2 regions of the Erwinia sp. 009765445 genome follow, and region 1 is predicted to be linked to the other one. Evidence: predicted binding sites of a transcription regulator. Region 1 holds the regulator's gene; the other holds the start of a gene.
What was found. Region 1 encodes PhoB, which activates phosphate uptake and scavenging genes when phosphate is short. Its sites were predicted from a motif close to CTGTCATAAAACTGNCNNAT; they were not measured.
Positions count from the first base shown of each region.

Region 2: pitA (inorganic phosphate transporter PitA) is a predicted target of PhoB. The motif match lies at 2,101-2,120, and genes of this name have one in related genera.

Region 1 is NZ_JBYUWC010000015.1:70,317-76,223, reverse strand. It holds gene AC3Y5R_RS16935 (AAA family ATPase) at 1-1,016, opposite strand, end outside; gene sbcD (exonuclease subunit SbcD) at 1,013-2,236, opposite strand; gene phoB (phosphate response regulator transcription factor PhoB) at 2,438-3,127, shown strand; gene phoR (phosphate regulon sensor histidine kinase PhoR) at 3,151-4,464, shown strand; gene AC3Y5R_RS16915 (PstS family phosphate ABC transporter substrate-binding protein) at 4,483-5,406, shown strand; gene AC3Y5R_RS16910 (cobalamin-independent methionine synthase II family protein) at 5,603-5,907, shown strand, end outside.
Region 2 is NZ_JBYUWC010000008.1:23,788-29,694, reverse strand. It holds gene AC3Y5R_RS10280 (sugar porter family MFS transporter) at 1-367, shown strand, start outside; gene AC3Y5R_RS10275 (PTS mannitol transporter subunit IIA) at 367-798, shown strand; gene AC3Y5R_RS10270 (BaiN/RdsA family NAD(P)/FAD-dependent oxidoreductase) at 855-2,039, opposite strand; gene pitA (inorganic phosphate transporter PitA) at 2,284-3,786, shown strand; gene uspB (universal stress protein UspB) at 3,846-4,181, opposite strand; gene uspA (universal stress protein UspA) at 4,624-5,061, shown strand; gene rsmJ (16S rRNA (guanine(1516)-N(2))-methyltransferase RsmJ) at 5,133-5,888, opposite strand; gene prlC (oligopeptidase A) at 5,888-5,907, opposite strand, start outside.

The DNA.
Region 1 (5,907 bases):
GCATCCGCCTCTTTCATCTGAGCGGTGGAGCCTTCCAGCTGTTGCTGAGCCTGCTGCAGTTGCTGAGTTAACTGCTGATGCTGCTCTTTCAGCCCCTGCAAATCCTGCTGCTGTTGATTGCGCTGCTGCCAGAGCGGGCGCAGCTTTTCCGCCGGTTCGGCCTGAAGCAGGCGATCCAGCTGCGCGCTGTCCTGCTGCCAGGCGGTTTCCGCCTGCAGGCGATCGGTTTCGGCAGCGGTTACAGCCTGAGAAATGGCCTGAAACTGTTGATACCACTGCAGTAAAACCTGCTGACGTTGATGCTGAGAAGTGAGTACCTGCTCCTCTGCCACCCTTTGCTCCAGCTGGCCGGTAAGCAGCTGAACCTGCTCGTTATCCAGCAGAGCCATGCCGCCAGCCTGGGCTTTGAGCGTCTCCAGTGCCTGACGGGCATTTTTATGTCGCTCAAAAACGCTGGCCGACAGGCGGCCGTAGATCTCCGTGCCGGTCAGTTCTTCCAGCAGCTCGGCGCGGCTGTTGGCATCGGCATTCAGGAAGGCCGCAAACTGCCCCTGTGACAGCATCATCGATTTGGTGAAGCGTTCAAAATCCAGCCCGGTCAGCGCGGTCAGCATCTCCAGCTTGTCCTTGACCTTGTCGGCAACGATCTGGTTGTCTTCGCAGCGGGCCAGCTCCACTCGCGGTGCCTGCAGGTTGCCGTCCGCCACGCCACGCGCCCGGTTCTGGCTCCAGAAAGCACGCCAGGCCACGCCTTTCACCTCAAACTCCACTTCGGCCAGGCATTCTGAAGTGTCGCGCGTCATCAGGTCATTCTGCGACTGCGACAGTTTTCCCAGTCTGGAGGTTTCGTGATACAGCGCCAGGCAGATTGCATCCAGTAGCGTGGTCTTACCCGCGCCGGTCGGGCCGGTAATGGCGAACAGGCCGTTGCTGGCAAACGGCTCGGCGGTGAAATCAATTTTCCATTCGCCCTTCAGCGAGTTGAGGTTTTTAAACCGCAGCGTCAGGATCTTCACAGCTGTTCCTCGTCATCAATTTCGGCCAGCGTCTGGTTGAACAGCAGGGTGGCTCGGGCCAGCCGCTCCGGCTCTTCATCGGTTTCCATCGCCAGACGACGGGTGAAGACTTCCTCCACGCTCAGCTCACTCAGCGTTTCATTATTTTGACGGTCAATGGCCTGCTCGCGCTGTTCACGGCTGCGGCGCAGCAGCACAACTTCCACAGGCAGTTCCAGCGTCATCTCCTGAATACGACGTTGCAGATCGTTCAGCCATGCGCCGGTGACAATTTCGATATCCAGCCACACCGTTTTGCCATCTTCGCGCGGTTGGATCTCCGCCAGCTGGTTTTCGATCTCCTCCAGCGAGCCTTTAATCATCTGCATTGGCTGGAATAACGGGATATTCAGCGGTTGCACGCTGCTCAGCTTGCCGTCGGTGAACCCGACCAGAAAGACGCTTTTCTCCTTACCCAGCTCGTCAAAGCTGAGTGGGATCGGCGAACCGCTGTAGCGGATATGTTCAGTGTTGGCGATGCGTTGTGCACGGTGAATATGTCCCAGCGCGATGTAATCTGCTGGTGGGAAGGCCTGCGCGGGAAAAGCATCCAGCGTGCCGATATAGATATCGCGCACCGCGTCACTTTTGGTCACGCCCATCGTGGTCAGATGCCCGGTGGCAATGATCGGCAGCGGCAGGTCCATCGCCTCCCGCTGAGCCTGCGCTTCCTGCCAGCACTGCTGGTAATGGATGGTGATCGCTTCCAGCAGGGTTTGCTGTTTTTCATGACCTGACTGACCCGCCTTACTGGTGGTGATATCTCGCGGGCGCAGATAGGGAATAGCACAGAGCAGGGCACCAGGCTGGCCGTCGCGGGTATTGAGCAGCAGAACCTGTTCACGTGGGTCATCGCTGGCTGCGGCAATCACCCGAGTATTCAGGCAGGCCAGCAGTTCGCGGGATTCGTTCAGCGTGGCGACTGAATCATGGTTGCCGCCGAGGATCACCAGCTGGCATTGGGTCTGCTGCAGCCTGACCACAAAGCGGTTGTACAGCTCGCGGGCGTAGCTGGGCGGCGAGCCGGTATCGAAAATATCGCCTGCCACAATGATGGCATCCACCTGATGGGTTTCAGCCTGCGCCAGCAGCCAGTCCAGAAAGGCCTGGTGCTCTGCGGCCCGGCTCTTGGTGTAGAAAAACTGGCCCAGATGCCAGTCAGCGGTATGAATCACTCGCATGGGATCCCTTCGGTGCGGAAAGCTGATCCGACGATTATAAACAGCCCCGGCAAAAACCCCAGCGCGAAAGGCGTTTGCACCTTCAAAAAAGTGTTATAAAACGGTGTTCTTACCGGTGCTTTTTTCATAAAACTGTCATAAAACTGACGCATAATGACGCCGCAAATCCAGTGACATTCCGTCACAGTAGCAGGAGCAATAATGGCTAAGCGCATTCTGGTGGTCGAAGATGAAGCCCCAATCCGTGAGATGTTGTGTTTCGTTCTGGAGCAAAATGACTATCAACCTATTGAAGCTGAAGATTACGACAGTGCCATCAATCTGCTGATCGAACCCTGGCCTGATTTGATTCTGCTGGACTGGATGCTGCCGGGTGGCTCAGGCATTCAGTTTATTAAACATCTCAAGCGCGAAGCGATGACCCGCGATATCCCGGTGATGATGTTAACCGCGCGTGGTGAAGAAGAAGACCGCGTGCGTGGTCTGGAAGTGGGCGCAGACGATTACATTACCAAACCGTTCTCGCCAAAAGAGCTGGTGGCCCGAATTAAAGCGGTGATGCGCCGTATCTCGCCAATGGCTGTGGAAGAAATGATTGAGATGCAGGGACTGAGCCTGGACCCGTCTTCGCATCGCGTGATGTCCGAGACTCAGCCGCTGGAAATGGGCCCGACGGAATACAAACTGCTGCACTTCTTTATGACTCATCCGGAACGTGTTTACAGCCGCGAACAGTTGCTTAATCACGTATGGGGAACTAACGTGTACGTCGAAGATCGTACCGTTGACGTGCATATTCGCCGCTTGCGTAAAGCGCTGGAAGTCACCGGGCACGATCGTATGGTGCAGACGGTTCGCGGAACAGGTTATCGTTTCTCTGCACGCTACTGATCGTTCGCACTGGAGTCTTAACCGTGTTGGAACGCCTCTCCTGGAAGAGATTGCTGTTTGAGCTGGTGCTTGCCTGCATGCCCGCCCTGGTGCTGGGGCTGCTGGTTGGCTACCTGCCCTGGCTGCTGTTGATTTCCGTGCTGGCCGTATCAGGCTGGCACTTCGCGAATTTACTTCGTTTATCTCACTGGCTGTGGGTTGACCGCAGCATGACCCCTCCTGCCGGACGCGGCAGCTGGGAACCTCTCTTCTATGGCCTTTATCAGATGCAGGCGCGAAATCGTCGGCGTCGCCGCGAGCTGGGCAGCCTGATCAAGCGCTTCCGCAGCGGGGCGGAGTCGTTACCCGACGCGGTGGTGCTGACTACGGAAGAGGGGACGATTTTCTGGTGTAACGGCCTGGCACAGCAGATGCTGGGATTGCGCTGGCCGGAGGATAACGGCCAGAACATCCTCAACCTGCTGCGTTATCCGGAGTTCACCCGCTATCTTCGCCAGCGCGATTTCTCCCGCCCGCTGACCCTGGTGCTGAACAGTCATCGCCATTTGGAATTCCGCGTGATGCCGTACAGCGAAGGCCAGTGGCTGCTGGTAGCGCGCGATGTGACGCAGATGCATCAGTTGGAAGGGGCGCGCCGCAATTTCTTTGCCAACGTCAGCCACGAGCTGCGCACGCCGTTAACGGTGCTACAGGGTTATCTGGAGATGATGGAAGAGTCGGATATGAAGGGCGCGCTTCGCGATAAGGCGCTGCACACCATGCAGGAGCAGACCCGCAGGATGGACGGGTTGGTGAAACAACTGCTGACATTGTCCCGCATTGAAGCGGCACCGGCGCTGGATCTGCAGGAAAAAGTCGACGTGCCGATGATGTTGTGGCTGTTGCAGCGTGAGGCGGAGACGCTCAGTCAGGGACGGCATGAAATTCATTTTAATACCGATCCGAATCTGCGGGTATTCGGCAATGATGAGCAGCTGCGCAGTGCGATTTCAAACCTGGTGTATAACTCGGTAAACCATACGCCAGAAGGCACACGTATTGATATCAGCTGGCTGAAGACGTCGCAGGGAGCGCAGTTTAAGGTGAAGGATAACGGTCCCGGCATTGCGGCAGAGCATATTCCCCGCCTGACGGAGCGTTTCTACCGGGTGGATAAAGCCCGCTCACGGCAGACCGGCGGCAGCGGGTTGGGGCTGGCAATCGTGAAGCATGCGCTCAGCCATCACAACACGCGGCTGGATATCACCAGCCTGCCGGGCAAAGAGACCTGTTTCAGCTTTTCACTGCCGCCGAGGTTGATTGTCAGCAACGAATTGTCCCAGAATGCGGTTCGTTGACCGAATCGGAAGTTCAGGATGAAAAAGCTGTTTTTCGCGCTATTGTTGATGCTCAGCACGATGGCCCAGGCACAAGAGGGCATGCTGGCGGGGAACCTGACCAGCGTCGGGTCGGATACGCTGGGCAATCTTATGACCCTGTGGGGAGAGAGCTTTAACCAGCAGTATCCCGGCGTGAACGTGCAGATCCAGGCAGCCGGTTCGTCTACTGCGCCGACGGCACTGGCAGCCGGGGCGGCACAGCTTGGTGCGATGAGCCGCCCTATGCAGGCCGTTGAGCGGCAGCTGTTTGAAAACAGCTATGGCTATCCGCCACTGGCGGTTCCGGTTGCCATGGATGCGCTGGTGGTGGTGGTCAATCAGGACAACCCTCTGCAGGGGCTGAATGCGCAGCAGCTCGATTCGGTGTTTTCTGTCACCCGTCGATGTGGCGGGGCTTCTTCGATTAATCGTTGGGGAGATCTGCAACTGGGTCAGCCCGGCTGGGCGAAGCGTCCTCTTCAACGGTTCGGCCGCAACTCTGCTTCCGGTACCTGGGGCTTCTTCAAACAGCAGGCGCTGTGCAACGGGGATTTCCGTAATGATGTGGGGGAATATCCTGGCTCGGCTGCCGTGGTGCAGGCGGTGGCGGGTACCCTGAACGGCATTGGTTACGCCAGCATGGGAATTCACCTGAGCGGGGTGAAGACGCTGCCGGTTTCCCGCGAGGGCAACAACTGGATTGCACCCACCGCGGAGAATATCCGCAGCGGCCTCTATCCATACGCCCGTCCCCTCTATATCTACGTCATCAAAGCGCCCGGCAAGCCGCTGGAGCCGCTGACCAGAGCCTTCCTGCAGCATGCGCTCTCTGCGCACGGACAGGGGCTGGTGAAGCAGGCGGGCTATCTGCCGCTTTCCGACGAGCAGATTGCTCAGGCCCGGAAAATGATCGGCGGGTAGGCTGGCTTTACGGCTTCTTTTCATGCTTAACATGAATTTTCTTCATGCATAGTGAAATTTCCTCGGTTGCCGCTGAAAGTTTCTCATGACATTCTGCCTGTCAGCCATATAGACATCCAGAAGTCTAAAGATAACCAGGCGAAACTATTTCACAGGTAAATTATGCGCCGCATGCGCGGGCCAGGAGTGACCAGATATGCAAAGAGATTCCGCTCAGTACCGTGCCGAAGTGGTCGGCAGTTTCCTTCGTCCGGCAGCCATTAAAAAGGCCCGTGAACAGTTCCAGGCCGGAGAAATTGATGCACCAGCCCTGCGCCGTATTGAAGATGAAGCGATCCGCGATGTGGTCACCCATCAACGCGCCTGCGGCCTGAAAGTGGTCACCGACGGTGAGTTCCGCCGCGCCTGGTGGCACTTCGACTTCTTTGACGGTCTGGAAGGCGTTGAGCGTTACGAATCCGAACAGGGCATTCAGTTCAACGGTGTACAGACCAAAGCGCA
Region 2 (5,907 bases), on a different contig from region 1:
GGCGACGGTGATCTGGCTGCTGGGCGCACTGTTTGTCGGCGTGATGCAGGGCACGATTGGTTTCCTGACCTGGGTCGTGCTGGCTGAACTCTTCCCGCTAAAAATCCGTGGCCTGTCGATGGGTATTTCGGTGTTCTTTATGTGGATTATGAACGCGGTTGTCAGCTACCTCTTCCCAGTTATGCAGGCGAAACTGGGGCTGGGTCCGGTGTTCCTGATATTTGCCGCCATCAACTACCTTGCGATCCTCTTCGTGATTAAAGCCCTGCCGGAAACCTCGAATAAATCGCTGGAACAGCTGGAAGCAGAGTTGTCGGCAGGCAGTGAAGAACATGCTGTGTTGGAAGCAATAAAAGGAGAAAGGTAATGCTCGATACGATCACCGTTGAGAATCTGCATCTCGGCTGCCATGCAAAAAATAAGGCCGAGGTTTTAGCCATGGTGGGGAAAGAGTGCCTGTTCAAAGGGTATGTCAGCCAGGACTGCGTCAGCTTTCTGAATGAAAGAGAGCGCCAGGTCTCCACCTTCCTCGGCAACGGCATTACCCTGCCGCATCTCCCCAAATCGGAAAAGCAGATCATCCTCAGAACCGGCGTGGAGATTTTTCAGTTTCCTGATGGAGTGATCTGGGACAGAAGCAACGTCATGTTTATTGCCATCGGCGTGATTGCCAAAGAGAAAGAACATATTGATGTGCTGAAAGATATCGCATCTATTTTTAGCGATGAGGTTATTTCCAACGCGCTCTCACTGATTACCAGCAAGACGGACTTTCTGCGGATTTTGAATCGCAAATAGCAGGGACAAGCCCCATAGTATCCGGATTTGGCTATGGGGCTGATGGTCGAAAATCGTCACAAAGCCTGAGCGCAAGCCCAGGCCGAGCTCCACGCCCACTGGAAGTTATAGCCACCCAGCCAGCCCGTGACATCTGCCACTTCGCCGATAAAATAGAGGCCCGGCACATCCCGCGCTTCCATCGTTTTCGAGGACAGGAGGCTGGTGTCCACGCCGCCGAGCGTCACTTCCGCCGTGCGGTATCCTTCGGTACCGTTCGGCTGTACGCGCCAGTTGTGCAGCGACTCCACCAGCTCACTTTGCTGGCGGCTGTTAAGCTGTTTCAACGTGTATTCTGGAACGTTGCCCAGTAGTTGCAGGCATTCAACCAGGCGACGTGGCAGCACTTTTGCCAGGGTGTTTTTCAGGCTCTGGTTCGGGTGCGCTTCACGCTCTTCATTAATAAAGGCATCCAGTTCACGCTCTGGCGACAGATTGATGGTGACAAACTCGCCGGGCTGCCAGTAGCTGGAAAGTTGTAACACTGCCGGGCCGGACAGGCCGCGATGGGTAAACAGCAGCGCTTCTTTAAATACCGTGCCATCTTCCGCCGTCATGACTGAAGGTACCGCCACGCCGGAAAGCGTCTGCAGCTGCTCCAGCAACGGTTTATGCAGCGTGAAAGGCACCAGTCCGGCGCGGGTCGGGAACACCTTCAGGCCAAACTGTTCCGCGATCTTATAGCCAAACGGCGAGGCACCCAGACCTGGCATTGAGAGGCCGCCTGATGCAATAACCAGCTTTTCCGCCTGCACCGTGCTGCCGTTCAGTTCCAGCGTATACCCTGCATCATCACGCGCCACATTCAGTACTTCACTGCGCAGACGCAGCGCGACGTTCCCGGCCTCGCACTCTTTCAGCAGCAAATCGACAATCTGCTGCGCCGAGTCGTCACAGAACAGCTGGCCCAGCGTCTTCTCATGCCAGGCAATGCCGTGACGGTTAACCAGATCGATAAAGTCCCACTGGGTATAGCGTGCCAGCGCGGATTTGCAGAAATGGGGATTGTGCGAAAGATAGGCCGCCGGTTCGGTGTAAAGGTTAGTGAAGTTGCAGCGGCCACCGCCAGACATCAGAATTTTTCGCCCGGCTTTTTTGCCGTTATCAAGCAACAGCACGCGCTTGCCCCGCTGCCCCGCCTGGGCGGCACAGAACAGGCCAGCCGCACCGGCGCCAATAATGATAACGTCAAATTTCCCCACAACTCGCTCCGCGCCACTGCTCAAAAACGGTGATTGTAATGTTCAGGGCGCGGGGATACCAGAGTCACAAAAGTGTCACAGCAGAAACATTTTACAGCACGATGATTTATAAGCATTTTAAGGGGGTAAATTCGATTTACTGACACATTAATGTCAAAAAAAGTCTATATTTCACTTTCCCCTGAGACAGGTTCTCGCGGATAATGCGCCGCGTTCATGTCCTCCAAAAAATGGCGTAACGCTTATGCTACATCTGTTTGCTGGTCTTGATTACCATACCGGCCTGTTACTCGTCCTCGCCCTGCTCTTTGTTTTGTTCTACGAAGCCATCAACGGCTTCCACGACACGGCAAACGCGGTGGCTACAGTGATTTATACCCGAGCAATGCGATCGCAACTGGCGGTGGTGATGGCCGGGGTATTTAACTTCTTTGGTGTACTGCTGGGCGGGCTGAGCGTTGCTTACGCTATCGTTCATTTGCTACCCACCGATCTGTTGCTCAATGTCGGATCGGCTCACGGGCTGGCCATGGTCTTTTCCATGCTGCTGGCGGCGATTATCTGGAATCTTGGCACCTGGTACTTCGGTCTGCCAGCCTCCAGCTCTCATACCCTCATCGGGGCCATCATCGGCATTGGCCTGACCAACGCGCTGATCACCGGAACCTCGGTCGTCGACGCGCTGAATATACCGAAAATGATCGGCATCTTTATGTCGCTGGTGATCTCACCCATTGTTGGCCTGGTGCTGGCTGGCGGGCTGGTATTTATCCTGCGCCGCTACTGGAGCGGCAACAAGAAGCGTCGCCGTATTCATATGACGCCTGCGGAACGTGAAAAGATTGATGGCAAGAAGAAGCCGCCATTCTGGACCCGGATCGCGCTGATTGTTTCCGCTATCGGCGTGAGCTACTCACACGGTGCGAACGACGGTCAGAAAGGCATTGGCCTGATCATGCTGGTGTTGATTGGCGTGGCACCGGCTGGCTTCGTAGTGAACATGAATGCCTCCGGCTACGATATCGCCCGCACCCGCGATGCCGTCAACCATCTGGAGCAGTATTATCAGCAGCATGCTGATTCGCTGACTCACATCATCCAGATGGCTCCGCCGGTGGTTCCCACCCCGGAAGAAAGTGCCGGTGGCCCACATGAGTTCCATTGCGATGCAGCCCGGGCGCTGCCTGCTATTCAGCATGCCCAGAGCCTGCTGAATAACAACCTGCAAAGCTACGATGCACTGAGCGTTGAACAGCGCAGCCAGCTGCGTCGTCTGATGATGTGCATCTCCGATACCGCCGACAAAGCGGCCAAACTGCCGGAAACCTCCAGTGAAGATCAGCGCTACCTCAACAAGCTGAAAAGCGATCTGTTGAATACCGTTGAGTACGCGCCGGTATGGATTATCGTCGCGGTGGCCCTGGCGCTGTCGCTGGGTACCATGGTTGGCTGGCGTCGTGTTGCCACCACTATCGGTGAGAAAATCGGTAAGAAAGGCATGACCTACGCTCAGGGGATGTCGGCACAGATGACCGCAGCCGTCTCTATCGGCGTGGCCAGCTATACCGGTATGCCGGTCTCCACCACTCATGTCCTGTCATCCTCCGTCGCCGGAACGATGCTGGTCGATGGCGGTGGCGTTCAGGGTAAGACGATCAAAAATATCCTGCTGGCGTGGGTGTTCACCCTGCCGGTGTCGATTGTCCTGTCCGGTGCGCTTTACTGGATTGCCCTGAAGTTCGTTTAACGTTCTCAGCGGCGAAAACAGAAAAGGGTGGGACTGGTTCCCACCTTTTTTTTCATCGATCAGTGCCAGAGAAACAGGCCCACCAGGCTGATAATCACCAGTCCGCACAGCGCGCTGGTCAGGATAAACTGACCGCGAACCCGCTCGCAGCGGCGAATAAATTCATCGTCATGATGATCGCGATAGCGCTGTGACCAGATATAGCGAACCAGCCGCACCTGCTTGCCCGGCTGTCCATGAGAGGTGAAGAATCCTGCGCCATCCACGTACTGATACAGCAAAGGGTCGCACCCGCGAAGCACCACTAACAGCGCGCGCAAAGAGGAAAAGTAGCGCGCTATATTCACCACACAAACTACACACAGAGCCCAAAATAGCGCGATGGTGCTGATCATGATCCCCTCCCGGCAATCCATCAAAAGGGAGTGTTCAGCAGGGAAAGCCGGACAAGCCCCACGATGACTAGCCAATCACTTCATTGAACCAAACAGAATTGTAGTTGTAACCGCAGAGCGAGCGTTATTAGCGCATAACAAGCCGTTAATATCAGTGTAGGAGATTTGCTTAAAATTTTTCCAGCGATGTTTTTCGCTTCGGCAGGAAAGAGAGAAAAATTCATTTTGATCCCGCTCGCAAAGGCCGCGCACGGCATACTCATCTGTTAACAATCAGGGCTATACTGAGGGAGATAAGATAAGCGCCAGCAAAATAAATGCCGGGCGCGCGTCGCGAAATCCCACATCGTAAACATTACAACGGATTTCAATGTGTTAAGATGCCACAAAGACAATTTTGTCTTGCGGATACGCAGCCGCAACGAATGGAAGGAGTATCGTTATGTCTTACAAACACATTCTGATCGCAGTCGACCTTTCGCCGGAGAGTAAACTGCTGGTCGACAAAGCGGTTTCCATGGCCCGTCCCTACGATGCCAAAATTTCCCTGATCCACGTTGATGTGAACTATTCCGACCTCTATACCGGATTGATCGACGTAAACCTGGGCGATATGCAAAAACGCATTTCCGAAGAGACCCACACGGCTCTGACCGATCTCTCCAACAGCGCAGGCTACCCGGTTTCCGAAACCCTGAGCGGCAGCGGCGATCTGGGCCAGGTGCTGGTTGATGCGATTAAAAAATACGACGTGGACCTGGTGGTTTGTGGCCACCATCAGGACTTCTGGAGCAAGCTGATGTCTTCAGCCCGCCAGCTGATTAATACCGTGCATATCGATATGCTGATTGTGCCGCTGCGCGACGAGGAAGACGAGTAGTTGCGTAATAAGGGCGGAATCAATTCCGCCCTTTCAGCTGAGAGGGCATGCCTTTCACGAAGAAACAGGATTCATTCACCCACCAGCGGCGGGTAGATATCAAAACGGTGGCTTTTGGTCACCACCGCAGACTGCGTTGCCACACCGGCCAGCGGCGGTGCGTAGTCCGGACGCTTCACCACCACCCGTTTCTTCGCCAGTCTGCGTGCCGGTGCCAGCAAACCGTCCGCATCATCATCCGCGCCCACCAGCGTCTGGAATACCCGCATCTCCTTCTTCACCAGCGCGCTCTTCTGCTTGTGGGGATACATTGGATCGAGATACACCACGTCCGGCTTTTCGCTGATTTCACTCAGTGCCGCCAGGCTGGAAGCGTGGATCAGCGTCAGCCGCTCGCGCAGCCAGCCGCCAATTTCCGCACTCTGATAACCGCGCTGCAGGCCATCGTCGAGCAGAGCCGCCACCACCGGATGACGCTCCAGCATCTGCACCCGGCAGCCCAGTGAGGCGAGCACAAACGCATCCCGTCCCAGCCCTGCCGTAGCATCAACCACCGCCGGCAGATAGCTGCCCTTGACGCCCACCGCTTTTGCCACCGCTTCTCCCCTGCCGCCGCCGAATCGACGACGGTGAGCCATGGTACCCTCAACAAAATCGACAAAGATGCCGCCCAGCTTCGGCTCATCCCGCTTGCGCAGCTCCAGATGGGTTGGCGTCATCACTAACGCCATTATCGCCCCGTCATCGTGCTCCAGCTGCCAGCGTGCGGCCAAAACAGATAAGGCGCCGTATCCGGCGCCCGATTCATCAATTAAAGCAATCTTCACTACGCCTGTTCCTGAATTC